DNA from 2 places in the Paenibacillus sp. LRG-1 genome. Region 2 is predicted to be linked to the other one. Evidence: riboswitches for the same ligand, from Rfam matches in the RefSeq annotation. Region 2 holds a riboswitch; the other holds the start of a gene.
The links. A riboswitch is a leader RNA that binds a small molecule or an ion and turns the genes downstream of it on or off. The one in region 2 is predicted to bind glycine.
Positions count from the first base shown of each region.

Region 1: linked by a shared signal. The riboswitch ahead of sdaAB (L-serine ammonia-lyase, iron-sulfur-dependent subunit beta) and the one ahead of ACUUJN_RS20510 (alanine/glycine:cation symporter family protein) in region 2 are both predicted to bind glycine.

Region 1 is NZ_CM170126.1:458,272-465,869, reverse strand. Features, by position in the region: gene ACUUJN_RS02090 (ABC transporter ATP-binding protein) at 1-403, opposite strand, end outside; gene ACUUJN_RS02085 (DUF6359 domain-containing protein) at 729-2,318, opposite strand; glycine riboswitch at 2,533-2,648, shown strand; gene sdaAB (L-serine ammonia-lyase, iron-sulfur-dependent subunit beta) at 2,860-3,549, shown strand; gene sdaAA (L-serine ammonia-lyase, iron-sulfur-dependent, subunit alpha) at 3,539-4,438, shown strand; gene ACUUJN_RS02070 (Ig-like domain-containing protein) at 4,509-6,845, opposite strand; gene ACUUJN_RS02065 (serine hydrolase domain-containing protein) at 7,061-7,598, opposite strand, start outside.
Region 2 is NZ_CM170126.1:4,643,864-4,651,461, forward strand. Features, by position in the region: gene ACUUJN_RS20500 (carbohydrate ABC transporter permease) at 1-686, shown strand, start outside; gene ACUUJN_RS20505 (iron-containing alcohol dehydrogenase) at 842-2,014, shown strand; gene ACUUJN_RS20510 (alanine/glycine:cation symporter family protein) at 2,072-3,490, opposite strand; glycine riboswitch at 3,650-3,744, opposite strand; glycine riboswitch at 3,763-3,839, opposite strand; gene ACUUJN_RS20515 (glycoside hydrolase family 1 protein) at 4,008-5,465, opposite strand; gene ACUUJN_RS20520 (LacI family DNA-binding transcriptional regulator) at 5,679-6,650, shown strand; gene licT (BglG family transcription antiterminator LicT) at 6,884-7,598, shown strand, end outside.

The DNA of each region.
Region 1 (7,598 bases), 1.9 Mb from region 2:
GCACACGTTCCCTTTTTTGCTTCGTAGATAGTGACGTATGATAATCAAGATTTTCCTCAATCTGCTTACCAATGCTCATTAACGGGTTGAGTGCTGTCAGCGGGTCCTGAAAGATCATGCCAATGCCCGCTCCGCGGATTTTATTCATTTGCCCTGAAGAAAGACGGTTCAGGTCCGTGCCTTTAAAAAGGACCTCTCCCTCTACACGCGTGCGTTCCATGTCATGCAGTTGTGCGATCGAAAGCGCCAGCGCGCTTTTGCCACAGCCGGATTCTCCGACTACAGCCAGCACTTCATTGGGGTTGACCGTCAGATCCAGATGGTCGACTGCGGGGTGATATTGATCCTTGATGCGAAAAGATACGGATAATCCTTTAATTTCCAACACGGGTCCGGTATTCAATGCGCGCTTCCTCCATTCTCCATGGTCTTGTCCCGCTTATTCTCACCATGTTTGATGTTTAAAACCTCTCATGAACATTACATACCGTTTTTGTCGGAATAATTTGAATACATCCTATCACCAGTATATGGATATATCAATTAAGATTATGCTATCAACATCATTTAAAAAATCAATGATCCAGCAGTAGCGCGGCCTTTCTGGCACAAAATGTAATGAAATAACCAACCACAGGTTAATTTTCATCACAAAAAAAGTCGCCTGATCCCTCTGCAGGGATCAAACGACTAACTAATACCAGCTCACATTGAGCTTCTGGCGATAATTATGAAGCCGCTCCATAGGAGCCAGACTTGAACGTTCTAGGATCGTACCATTTGTAGCCTGCTGCTGGAGCAGACCAAGGCTCAGGCTGCGGTTCTGTGGAAGCCGCAGGCTCCTCAAATGGTAGAAGCTTCGTTGGCTGATCCAGAGTCAAACCTGCCACATCAGACAATTTCGTGTAGTCCTGCTTCCATGCAAGCCATTGAACCGTTTGCACCAGGAAGGTGGAATCATCCACTTCTTTAAAACCATCATATGTCTTCTTCGACTGTCCGTTTTCCTCACGCACATATTTCGGTGTAGCATCTTCTACAGGGGAAGAATCACCGATGAACGCTGCCTTGCCTTGACCTACCTTGGAGATAGCGGCATAAGGTCCTTCCGCACGGCCCCCGCCGTTATAAACTCCCTGGTCTACCGCATTACCCCATTTTTTCGTGCCTGAAGGGATATAAGCAATGCCTTTAGCCTTGGTAGGATCAATAATAGCCAGCGTAGATCCTGCATGCATTGCAATCGAGCGCACACCCTTGGTAATGCCGAAAGATTGATCTGCGGCTACAATGTCGGTAGCATTCACATCACCCAGCGCATTGTAACGGAAACGAACGCCAAAGTTGGCCGCCAGCCAATCGGAGCTTGTTAATCCTTGCATCGCCGGTGATGCAGCTTCTTCTGCAGTCATGCCCTTGGCCGGATTAGTATAGGCTCCACGACGGTAACCATTCATAACCTCGGAGGAATCCCAACGGTTTTTGTTACGGTCCGCATTATAATGATCGGAGATGAAGAAGACGCTCCCCCCGCTATTCACGTATTGCAGCAGGGCAGCCTGCTCGGATGCCTTAAAGGCAACATTCGCTTCACCAATAATGAACACATCATATTGGCGCAGCTTGTCATATGTTATGGCCTGCTCTCCATAAGTAAAAGGAATAGGACGATTCAATTGGTCTACCGTAAAGCCTACATTACGCAGTCCATTAGCAAAGTCGGAGAAGGCGCCTTCAATGACCCAATCTGCTGCACCAGCAGTCTGTGCGTGCGTATTATCGAACAGCACCTTTTTGCCTTTTCCATCCGGCAGTGTAGTACCGGGTTGACCCGGGTTGCCAGGTTCGCCTGGTTCCCCCGGCTCGCTTCCGCTTACCAGTTCAACAGCGCTTGGGCTTTTCACTCCACCAAAATTATTGTAGGCGCCGAGTGTACCCGTCACACGAATTTTGCTGCCGATCAGCTCAGGATGGCCTGATAGCCCATATTGCCCTCTGTACGCTGAAGTCAGCTGTACATCCAACAGATTAGACGTATTACGTTCATTTGCCTGATCGGCAATCAGTACGTTAAAATCATTCGCGAACGGGGAAGAAAAGTTAGCCGTTTTCGATCCGGTAGCATGTCCGACGATGTAACCTTCCACCGTCACCGTACCTCCACTGCTTTGGCGCTGAAGTGCTTCGGCTACTGTCAATGCTCCCTCCGCCTTGACCTGACCGAATGGAACGAAGATCCCAATCAGCAGTGATACGATCGCTGCTAGATGCAACATCCCTTTTAAGCGTGAACCTGTGAATCGCAAGCCTTTTACCATACGTCAATATCCCTCCTATGATTTCCATAAATATACTTGTCCTTTATCAGATTAGCCGCCAATCTTCTAATTCCTTCCTGGTTTCATCCATAATTATGTAAATTTTAATCTTTTTTATTGGAAACGCACCTGTTTATGTAAAAATTAAACCTGTGATTGACACCGTGCACGGCATACATTACGCTAAGGAAGACATGTAGAACGGTATACGCGAATGAAGATGACGGGAGAGTCTGTCCAGGGAGCCTACACTCTGGCGGCACCGAAGGAGCAAGACGTCAGCACCCGGCTGACGGATAATCTCTCAGGTCCATGTATCGTCATCTGACGCAACTCTGGAGAGAGCGCAAGCCACCCAAGGGGTAAGGCGGTAAGAACACCGCACGAAACTCTCAGGTAACGAGGACAGAGATAAGGGAAACTTCCTTATCCTGTCCTTTTTTGTGCTCACATTGTGCGTCAGCATTAGGAACCGTCATAACCGCGCAAAGACGCGGAAATACCATATAGTATGGTATTAGAACATACAGGGGGCCACACCATGCGTTTCAAAGATGTATTTTCTATTATCGGTCCGGCCATGACCGGACCTTCCAGTTCACACACCGCAGGCGCGGTGCGGCTCGCACGCGTTGCCCGGCACTGGCTCGGGACGCAGCCTGACCGTGCCCGCATGACACTGTACGGCTCCTTTGCCGACACGTATAAAGGACACGGTACAGACCTGGCGCTCATCGCAGGGCTGCTTAATTACGATACGGACGATCACCGGATTCCGGATGCCGAGCAATGGGCAGAGCAAGCCGGGATGGCCGTGGAATTCGCCGTCAGCGGACTCCCCGCGCCTCATCCGAACACTGTCCGTTTCGAGCTGTGGAAGGGCGAGGATCAGCGCACACTGCTGGGCTCCTCCATCGGCGGCGGCAGCATCCATGTCCAGCAGCTTAACGAATTCCGGGTCAATCTGACCGGGGAGCTGCCTACGCTGGTGCTTCTCCACTCGGATAAGCCCGGTACATTGGGCGCGATAACTTCAGCGCTGGGCGCGGCCCACATTAACATTGCCTATATGCACGTAGATCGCAAAGGCCGGGATGGTGAAGCACTCACCGCCATTGAAACGGACAGTTCTGCTCCAGCTGAACTGATTGCGGAACTGCGTTCTTTACCTCATATGTATGAAATTAAGATGATTAATTTGAAAAAAGGAGCTGAATCCGATGCGGTTTAGCCATCTGCATGAAATCAGCGCTTTATGCGCTGAAGAATCCACCACAATTAGCCGCTTGATGATTCAAGAGCAGGTACAAGAGACGAATACAACGGAGGAAGAAATCTTTCGCCAAATGTCTGATTATTATGAAGTCATGAAGGAAGCCGTTCATCGCGGTCAGACACAAGACACCGTATCCCGCAGTGGATTGACGGGCGGTGACGGCAAGCGCCTAGCCGAGTATCTGCGGTCAGGGGAAACCTGCTCCGGCGATGCCTCCGCGCTCGCCATGGCTTATGCCCTCTCTGTGTCGGAGGTAAATGCATCCATGGGTCGTATTGTCGCCACGCCTACCGCAGGCTCATGTGGGGTTATCCCTGGTGTGTTCATCAGTGCGCAGGAGCGGTTCGGCTGGGATGATGAGCATATGGTGAACGGCCTGTTCGCCGCTGGAGCCATTGGCTACGTGATCGCCAACAACTCCTTCATTTCTGGCGCGGAGGGAGGCTGTCAGGCTGAGATTGGTTCAGCTATCGGGATGGCTGCTGGCGCTATGGTCGAGCTGCGTGGTGGTACGCCTGAACAGGCTGTTCACGCCGTGGGCCTCGCTCTTAAGAACACGCTCGGCCTGATTTGCGATCCCGTCGCCGGACTCGTGGAGATTCCGTGCATCGTGCGCAACGGGCTGGGAGCCGTGACTGCGCTTGCCGCAGCGGATATGGCTTTGGCGGGTGTGCGCAGCGCTATTCCGTCTGACGAAGTCATTGACGTGATGCTTGAAGTCGGCAGTGCGATGCCGTCGAAGCACCGCGAGACCGCCAAAGGCGGCTTGGCCCAGACGCCGACTGGCAAGCGTTTGACTGAATCACTTACACGCAACACACCGACCAAGAAGGATAAGTCATAATTTATAAGCGGTAGCCTCCTTAAAAAAAAGAGCAAGCATGTCGTCCTTGGACGTATGCTTGCTCTCTTTTTTACTGAACGGTTACCTGTATCTTCGTCATTTTACCTGCATATTTCACAGTAATTACTGCTTTGCCCTTGCCCTGTGCCTTAATGTTACCGTCTTTGACGGTCGCAACAACAATTCTGGACGAGGACCAGACAGCCGGTTTGGAAACATCCTTCTCCGACTCATCCTTATACGTGGCTGTAGCCGTAACCTTGGCCAGCTGTCCTGCCTTCAAATTCAAAGCAACTTCGTCTGTTTGCAGATATTTAAGCGTATCAACATCCACGGGTACGCTGATTACCTTCCCGCCAAACTTCGCCTGAATGTTAGCTTTACCGTAGCTAACCGCAGTAACCTGACCCTTTTTAACAGTGGCTACCTTATAATTAGACGTTTTCCATTCAGCTTGGGCCGTAACGTCCTTTTCTTTACCATCACTCGATTTAACCACAATCGCGATGTTTTTTTGATCTCCGGATTTAAGTGACAACGCGATTGCATCCGCTTCAATCTTTTGCGCTACGTCCACTTCTACCGTAAACGTAATGTTTTGCTTGCCATATGAAGCAGTCACCGTTGCCTTACCGCTACCATTCGCTTTGATCAAACCTTCGCTAACTTCAACCACTTTTACATTGCTCGTTGTCCAGGTGGCGTCCTTGGTTACATCTGTTTTTGTACCGCCACTCTTAACTCCTGTTACTTTCAGCTGCTTCGTTTCCTGAGCACCAAGCGCAATTACACGCGAGTCTGTTTCCAGACGGTCTACAAGGCCTACTTGTACGTTAATCGTCAGTTTTTTGCCATTATAGGTCGCTGTAATAACCGCTTTACCAGCGGATTTACCCGTAATCGTTCCTTTGGACACAGAAGCAATATCTTCCGCGCTTGAAGCCCATTCTGCATCCTGTGTTACATCTTCCTTACGCCCATCCGCATAAGTAGCCGTCAAAGTTGCAGTATAGTCCTCATCAATATCAATCGTTGCCGTTTTGGAGGACAGAGACAGATCACCGGGTACATTTACGGATACCGTAGCTGTAACTGTTTTGCCACCATAAGAAGCGGTGATCGTAGCCTCACCTGTTTTATAACCCGTGACTTCTCCCGCACTGACAAAAGCGATATCTTCATTGCTGGACTTCCACTCTGCCTTACTTGTGATATCTTCTTCCGTACCTGTTACATACGTTGCGGTCAGCTTGAGCTTTTTGGATTCCTTGGCATTCAGGCTCAGCTTGTCCTCACTCAAATCCAAATATCTGGAGGTTTCGACATCTGTCTTGATCGAAACAGTCTTATCTCCATACTTAGCGGTCACCGTAGCCGAACCCGCTCCAATGGCCATAATCGTTCCCTTATTCACAGTCGCAATTTTTTCATCGCTTGATGTCCAAGTAGCTTTATCTGTGATATCCGTTACCGTCCCATCCGGATAAACGGCAGAAACTTGTATTTTTTTAGATTCATCCAGACGGAGAAAAATATTGGATTCGCTGGCTTTCAGCTTATTCGTTTGATCGACATCTACCGAAATCGTAGCGGACATCGTGCCATATTTACCTGTAATTGTCGCCTTTCCCGCGCTGTAGCCGGTAATGGTGCCTTTCAGTACATCCGCCACAGCTGCATTGCTGGAGCTCCATTCAGCGGACTCTGTTACGTCCTGTACCGATCCATCCGGGAACGTCGCCGTAAGTTTAACCTTCTCAGTATCCTTCAACAAAAGAGAAACCTCTGATGAACTGACATCGAGACGTTTAACCTGCTCCACCTGCACAGCAATGGTTACGGTCTGTTGACCATATACGGCCTTAATATTGGCTGTACCTGCTCCCTGAGCGGTAACCAATCCGTTAACTACTGTGGCTACCTTTTGATTATCGGAGGTCCAAATAGCATCACCCGAAACCTGAGCTGTTGTATTATCACTGTATGTCGCTGTCAAATCAACCTGTCCTGTACCGCTTGAACGCAAGTTCAGGCTTTGTACACTGGATGTCAGCGCCTTAACCTTTTTCGTTACATGTACCTGAACCGATTGCACCTTCTCTTTATAGGTCGCAACCACGGTGGCTTCCCCTTCAGCCTTGGCCGAAACTGTACCGTTATACACAGTAGCAATAGCTGTATTATCACTTTTCCAATCCGTGCTTACGGTTACATTCGAGGTTGTCCCATCGCTAAAAACAGCAGTAGCCGTCAACGCAGCCGTATCTCCCTGCTGCAAAGTTACCTCGTTAGAGGAAAGGACAATCTTGGAAAGCACCGCATCCGCAGCAGATGCAAACCCTGCATATGATGTAAAACTTGAAATCAGGATGACCAACGCCAGAAAACCGGACCATCTATTCTTCAAAATCTAATTCCCTCCCATTCCAAAACTTAAATTAAGGATTTCGCAAAATCCTTACACCTACGTTTTATGTCGTCATATGGAAAAGAATAGTTTAGGCTTCGAAGGAAATTTGGTCCTTATTAACTAGATCATTTCTGATAAAGATTAGACATTACAATTTGTGTAGCTTCAGAGCCATAGTGAAGAGTTTACCCAACAGACCCACAACCTCGCATTTACAAACAGCTATAAGCTGCTGCGCGAACTCTCAAATGATGGTATTCTTCCATATTAGGAGCCAGTTGGTGCATATAAACGACGGAGAATTGTTCGCTTGGATCTATAGAAACCCAAGTGCCTGCTACTCCCGTCCAGCCAAATTCTCCAATAGAACTATTTGCATGCCCAGCCGCTTTATCAATTAACGTGCGCACGCCCAGTCCGTAACCATAACCTGTATGATAAGAATTAGTAAAATCCAATAATTGATCTGTATTCAGATGATTGGTGCGCATTAAATCAATAGTTTTTCTCCCTAATAGCCTCACACCATCTACCATACCTCCATTCGACAGCATTTGTGAAAATGTAAGGTACTCCTTAACTGTCGAATACAGACCTGCGCCCCCACTTTCATATATAGCATCTGGTTGATGATACTCATCCAAGAAACCCTCTATTTTTTCTAGCTCTCCGGCGTCTGTTCGTTGGTAAAAGGAGGCCATTCGCGATTCAATATCTCCACGATATCGGTAACCTGTATTGTTCATTCCA
Region 2 (7,598 bases):
GGTTTGGCAGCCACTTCTTGGATAACATAACGAGAGTATTACAACAGATTAATTTTGCCGGAGCCTTTTTTAATACCCTTTTTGTAGCCGGTTCTGTTACCCTATTGGTTCTGTTTTTCGATTCACTAGCAGGTTTTGCATTCGCCAAGTTTGATTTTCCGGGCAAAAAAGTGCTATTTATCGTTCTGCTAGCTACGATGATGGTCCCTTCACAACTTTCGCTTGTCCCCTCCTTTGTCATGATGGCCTCCTTTGGATGGGTAGGTACGTTCAAAGCGCTTATCATCCCGGGGATGGTAAATGCCTTCGGCATTTTCTGGATTCGTCAATATGCGGAAGAATCCATTCCAAAGGAACTGCTGGATGCGGGCCGGATGGACGGATGCAGCTTTTTTCGACTGTACTTGAATGTAGCACTGCCTATTCTACGTCCTGCGTTCGCTTTTCTCGGCGCATTTACCTTTATAGGAGCCTGGAATGATTATTTATGGCCGCTAATCGTCTTAACGGATGAACGTAAATTCACGCTCCAGATTGCACTGTCACAATTGAACGGGATTTACAATACGGATTATGCGATGGTCATTGCGGGCACCCTGCTGGCTGTACTGCCACTTATTATTTTATTTCTTTTCATTAGCCGCCAGTTTATTTCCGATCTTGCCGCCGGAGCGGTCAAAGATTAGATTTACTTGAATTCCCTTATTCATTTCATGTATAATAGCTAATCGTCATTTCAAATAGCTTACATGATGAAGTTAGGTATCCAACAGGCAATCAGGTTAAGCGATTTACGATTTGAACATGAACTATGAACTATGAACTGAGGGAAACTTACCAGATGAACAAATTCACATATTATAACCCCACCAAATTAATTTTTGGAGACAATCAAATTGAAGAACTCCAGCAGGAACTGCTGAATTACGGCAAAAACATTTTGCTGGTATATGGAGGCGGAAGTGTCAAACGAAATGGTCTATATGACCAGGTATTAAACGCGTTAGAACCGCTACATCTGAACATTCATGAATTGTCCGGCGTAGAACCGAATCCGCGCTTGTCCACCGTTAAGAAGGGTATCGACATTTGCCGAAATGAAAAAATCGACTTCTTACTTGCTGTAGGCGGTGGAAGCGTTATTGATTGCACCAAAGCCATCGCAGCAGGGGCTGAATATGACGGCGATGTGTGGGATATTATCAACAAAAAGCACATGCCGACCCAGGCTCTGCCATTCGGCACCATCCTCACACTCGCCGCCACCGGTTCAGAAATGAATCCGGATTCTGTTATCACCAACTGGGAAACGAACGAAAAATACGTATGGGGCAGCGCGGTAACGCATCCGAAATTCTCGATTCTGGACCCAAAAAACACCTTCTCTGTGCCACGTGATCAGACGGTATATGGCATGGTGGATATGATGAGCCATGTGTTTGAACAATATTTTCACAATGTTAAAAATACACCGTTGCAAGATCGTATGTGCTTTTCCGTGTTGCAAACCGTGATCGAAACTGCACCTAAGCTGCTGGAGGATTTGCACAACTACGAGCATCGTGAAACGATTTTATATGCCGGAACGATTGCCCTTAACGGAACACTACAAATGGGCTACTTCGGGGACTGGGCTTCGCATACGATTGAACATGCATTATCCGCTGTATATGATATTCCTCATGCTGGCGGTCTGGCGATCCTGTTCCCCAACTGGATGAGACATACGGTGGATCAGGATGCTGCACGCATGAAGCGGCTGATGCTCAGCATGTTTGATTTAGATACCACTGGTAAAACGGATAAGGAAATTGCTTTGGAGGGGATTGATCGCCTGAGTGCATTCTGGACAAGTCTCGGTGCCCCTTCCACCCTGGCCGATTACAATATTAATGATGAGCAATTGGAAAAAGTCGCAAACATTGCAGCCCGTGAAATGGAATACGGAGGCTTCGGTAATTATAAAAAGCTGAACCAAGAAGATATTTCAGCTATTTTGCACGCATCGTTATAACATTCAAAAGGGAGTGTCCTCAAGCCTGTGATGACTGAGGGCACTCCCTTTTGGAATTTATGAATTAACCGTTTGTCCTTTTTCTTCTACTTGGATAGCTGCCCCTACACTGGCACCTGCAAGAATGCCCTTTTTCTTACTAGAATTCAGAGAATCCATATAGGTTCGGGTTTCTGCGACTACAATTCCTGATAAGCCGAGCAGGGCAATCAGGTTCGGGAAAGCCATCATTGCGTTAAAGATATCTGCCAGCAGCCAAATCGCATCCAGTTTAATGAACGCGCCCCCGGCAACCAGTAGGATGAACAGATAGCGGTATGGCTTAATCCACTTGACCCCAAGCAAATATTCAACACAGCGTTCCCCGTAATAGTTCCAGCCGAGCATGGTGGTGAACGCAAACATAATCAGAATGATTGTGAGCAGTTCTGCCCCCAGCGGGAATGCGCTGGAAAATGCTTGCTGAGTCATCAGGCCCGCATCGGTAGGCCCGCTCCACACACCACTAACCAGTAGCGTCAACCCGGTCATCACACAAATAACCATCGTATCAATAAACACGCCTGTCATGGAAATTAGCCCTTGCTCCGCAGGCCATTTGGTTTTGGCAGCTGCGGCTGCAATCGGTGCGCTTCCCAATCCGGCCTCATTGGCAAAAATACCTCTGGCTACCCCACTTCGCATCGCCAGCATAATCGTAGCTCCGGCAAATCCGCCCGTTGCAGATGTAGTTGAAAATGCCGAATGGAGCACCAGCGCAATTGCGGCAGGTAGTTGGTCAGCAAACCGAATCAGTACGATGAGACAGATCAGTACGTACAAGCCTGTTTTAAAAGGAACGACCTTCGTCGATACCTTGGCAATGCTTTTGAGTCCTCCAATAGTAACAAGTCCTGTAAGGATAGCAATAATCAGTGCCGTTACAATGGGCGGAACGCCAAAACTGTTTTCGGTCGAAGATACAATCGCTTTGACCTGCGGAAACGTTCCAATCCCGAACAACGCTACCAGCATGCCCGAAAAAGCAAACAGCATCGCCAGCGGTTTAAAACGGCGTCCCAGACCTTTCTCAATATAATACATCGGGCCGCCGGAAAATTGCCCATTCCGATCCTTCACCCGGTATTTTACCGCAAGTACACCTTCCGCATATTTCGTCGCCATCCCAAAAAAGGCTGCAACGACCATCCAGAACAAGGCACCCGGCCCGCCCAGCTTAATGGCTGTCGCTACGCCGACAATACTTCCTGTGCCAACTGTAGCCGCCAACGCTGTACTCAAAGCCGCAAAACTACTTACATCCCCGCTGCCTTCATTCGGGGCCTTACCGATCAGCTTGATCGCCAGGGGCAGGCGGAATACCTGCAGCATCTTCAAACGTATGGTCAGCCACAACCCCGTTCCCATGACAAGAATGATGAGAGGCGCCCCCCATATCCAACTGCTAATCGCTTCTAACACATGTACCAAATTCATTTCAACCCGCTCCTCCAGCATATTAGAAAACAAAAAAGAGTCAAATCCGCTGATTCGACTCCTGGAGAGGTTAAAGGCACGAAAAAATACAACCATCTTGCGCAGGTTTCTGCCTCTAATAGCTTATAAAAAAGCCTAGGGCATTCCCTGTCACAGGTTATTCGCGTCTCTGTCCTTTTGCCTGAGAGTTTAAGCAGATGTTCTCTGCGGTGCACCTTCGGCGCCCAATTAAGGGTCTCTCCAGAGTTCTGTCCGTTTACGGTCCCCGCTTGTTGCTGTAATCAGCCTAAGCACCTGAGAGTTTTGCCCCTTCGGTCGGAACTTTCGTTCCATCTCCCGCAAACATCAACCAGACATATGAAATTTTTATTTATTATACAGAAAACTTTCAGTTTATTACAAGTGAAAAGTTTGTGAAACCCTCTGAAATATTATTATTGTGTCTATCAAAAAAGCGGGTACAGCAGATTGCATCCTTAGGATGTCCTCTGCTATACCCGCCCGAGAAAATTTGGAATTACAATTCTTCACCATTGGTTGCTATCACATTTTTATACCAGTTAAATGAGTCCTTTTTGGAGCGTTTGAGCGTTCCGTTACCGTCATCATCCAGATCGACGTAAATAAATCCGTAGCGCTTGGACATTTCGGAAGTAGACATGCTCACAAGGTCGATAGGACCCCAGCTGGTGTAACCAAGCAGATCAACACCGTCGGCAATTGCTTCCTTCATTTGAACAATATGCTGACGCAAGTAATCAATACGATATGTGTCATGCACAGATCCGTCTTCTTCTACCTTATCATAAGCACCTAGGCCATTTTCCACGATGAACAGCGGCTTTTGGTAGCGGTCATATAACGTGTTCAGCGTAACACGCAGACCGATCGGATCAATTTGCCATCCCCAGTCAGAGGACTGTAAATATGGATTTTTCACGCCGCCAATCAGGTTTCCTGCTGCTTTCTCGCCTTCTGGACCTGCAGATACGGTCAAGGTCATGTAGTAGCTGAATGAGATATAATCGACCGTGTTATTTTTTAAAATTTCGGCATCGCCTGGTTCTGTGTGTATAACAACATTATTTTCTTCAAAATAACGATCCATGTAGTTGGAATATTCCCCACGGGCATGCACATCCGTAAAGAACAGGTTCATCTGATTTTCATGCTGGGCTTTCAGTATATCCTGTGGGTTACACGTATGTGGGTAGCTTTCCAAACGAGCCAGCATACAGCCGATTTGAGAGCCCGGGATGATCTCATGTCCTCGTTTTGTCGCCAGTGCACTAGCTACAAATTGATGATGCAGTGCTTGGTATATCGCTTGCTGCTTGTTTTCTACGCGGTCAATGACCACCCCGCCACCAGTAAACGGACTCATGGTCATTACATTGATTTCATTAAAAGTCAGCCAGTATTTTACTTTATCCTTATAACGCGTGAACACAGTTTCGGCATAATTTACGTAGTGCTGTATAACTTCACGACCCAGCCAGCCATTATACTTCTGAGTCAAACCCAGCGGTGTCTCATAATGTGACAATGTTACCAGCGGTTCAATACCATATTTGCGCAGCTCATCAAATACATTATCGTAGAATTGCAGTCCCGCTTCATTCGGCTCGGCATCATAGCCATTCGGGAAAATCCGCGACCAGTTGATGGACATACGAAATACCTTAAAGCCCATTTCCGCGAACAATGCAATATCTTCTTTGTAGTGGTGGAAGAAGTCCACACCTTCACGTTTTGGAAAACGGGCATTGACTTTGCCTGCCAAAATGTCTTCGAGTCGCTCGGACGAAATCTCCATAGCATGATCGTTCTTGCGCTCTGCTTTGGGTACATAGGCAACCATGTCCGCACTGGACAATCCTTTTCCATCTACGTCAAAAGCACCTTCCAATTGGTTGGCTGCGGTTGCCCCGCCCCACAAGAAGTTTTTCGGAAATCCTTTTAGCGTCTTCGTCATGGTATAAAAACCTCTTTCCGTATTTAAGATTTTTACTTTGGTCAAGTAATCCCATCAAGTGCTGCAAATGTGAATCAATACCTAACGGTAACCGTTCTTCCTTTGAAAAGGATTGACAGATGCTTTAAAATAGACGTAATGCCTTCATAAGCATCCTAATCGTTGTAACGCGTTTCATGTCAAGTATTTTTTTCTTATGTGAGGAGAAGCATCATGTCGAATCTTGATCAAATTGCAAAACTGGCGGGCTTTTCCAAAGCTACGGTATCCAGAGTATTAAATCAGTCACCCCATGTCAGTCACGAAACAAGAACTAAGATTTTAAAAATCATGCAGGAATTGGATTATGTTCCTAATCGGAATGCCATTTCTCTATCCAAGGGTCAGACGCTTCAGATCGGTATCATTACTTCAACTATTAATGAAATTGTTCTGGCTTTTCTGGACAGCTTTGTGGAAGTAGCCGGCCAGTATGAATTCCAAACCATTATTTATACTTCGGGAGAAGACAAAAAGAAAGAGCTTCAAGCCTTTGAGGATTTAAAAAGAAAAAGAGTCGATGCGCTGGTCATCATTTCCTGCGTGAATGACACTGATTTTTTGAGTACCTATTGCAAATATGGCCCGATCGTTTCGTGGCAACGAATGGAGCATACCGATATTCGCTCCGTCGCTATGGATCAGTATGAAGGATATATGTTAGCGCTAAAACATTTGATACAAAAAGGCTATACTCGTATAGCCAATGCTTTTGGTCGTCCGAGCAGCATCAATACCCATAGCAGACAACGAGCCTACGAACAGATCATGAGTGAGCACAATCTTCCAGTGTTGCAACACTGGAATCACTCTTCTATTTATAATATCCGTGATGGCGAACAGGTCGTACGGGATTTGTTACAGCGTCGGGAAGAATTCCCAGAGGCTATTTTATGTGCTAACGATTATGTAGCAGTGGGCATTCTCTGCGAAGCACGCAGACAACGGCTGAACGTACCGGAAGATCTGGCGATTGTCGGATTCGATAACACGGAGCTGGCGCATACGATGGGGATTACAACGATTCAAAATCCCATCATGGCTCAAGCACAAAATGCTTTTTTCATGCTTTCCCCTCAGCTGATTGGACGCCAAATGGAGCTTCATTCGCTAGAGTACTGCCTCATTGAACGTACGACCACGTAAGGTAACGATTTACTTGCAAATTAGGCAAAAGGGCCTTGATATGAAATATTTTTTGTCGAATCAGAATAAAATATGTTGAAATCGCTTTTTTTTGTGCTACAATAGCACTATATCGAAGGATTGTGACCGGTGATGCGGGCAATGCCTGAGTTCAATTGAGTGCTATTGCTAACAATAGTGTTGAATTGTGCTTAGGCATTTTTTATTGGTAAAGGATGGGAGGGGGAACTTCAATGATTATTGAGAAGGTGCTCAATAACAACGTCCTATTGACTAAAAACGATAAAGGCAAAGAGGTCATCGTGATGGGAAGAGGTATTTCCTTCAAAAAGGTGGCTGGCGATCAAGTCGATGATGATAAAATAGATAAGATTTTCATGTTAAATGAAAACGAGTTCACGGCTAAACTAACTGAGCTGCTGAACGATATTCCAGTGTCTCATCTGGAGGTAGTGAGTGAAATCGTAAAGCATGCAACGGAAGTACTGGATACGGAGTTAAGCGATAATATTTATTTAACGTTGACCGACCATATTCATTTTGCCATACAACGGCAAGAAAAAGGACTGGCACTCCAAAACGCGATGCTGTATGAAATTAAACGCTTCTACAAAAAAGAATTTGCAGTTGGACTGGATGCTCTTCAAAAAATTGAAAATACGCTCGGAGTAAAATTGGGCGAAGATGAAGCAGGATTTATTGCATTGCATATGGTGAATGCACGGATCGACGGTAACGAAATGAAATCTACACTGAAAATGACCGAGATTGTCCAACATATATTGAACATTATTACGTATCATTACGGAATTGTGCTGGATGAGTCTTCTTTTAGCTATTCGAGATTTTTGACACATTTGCAATATTTTGCGATGCGAGTGATTCGCAAAGAAGTCATTCACAGTGGTGAAGAATTTTTGTACAACCAGGTGAAGCAGACGTATACCG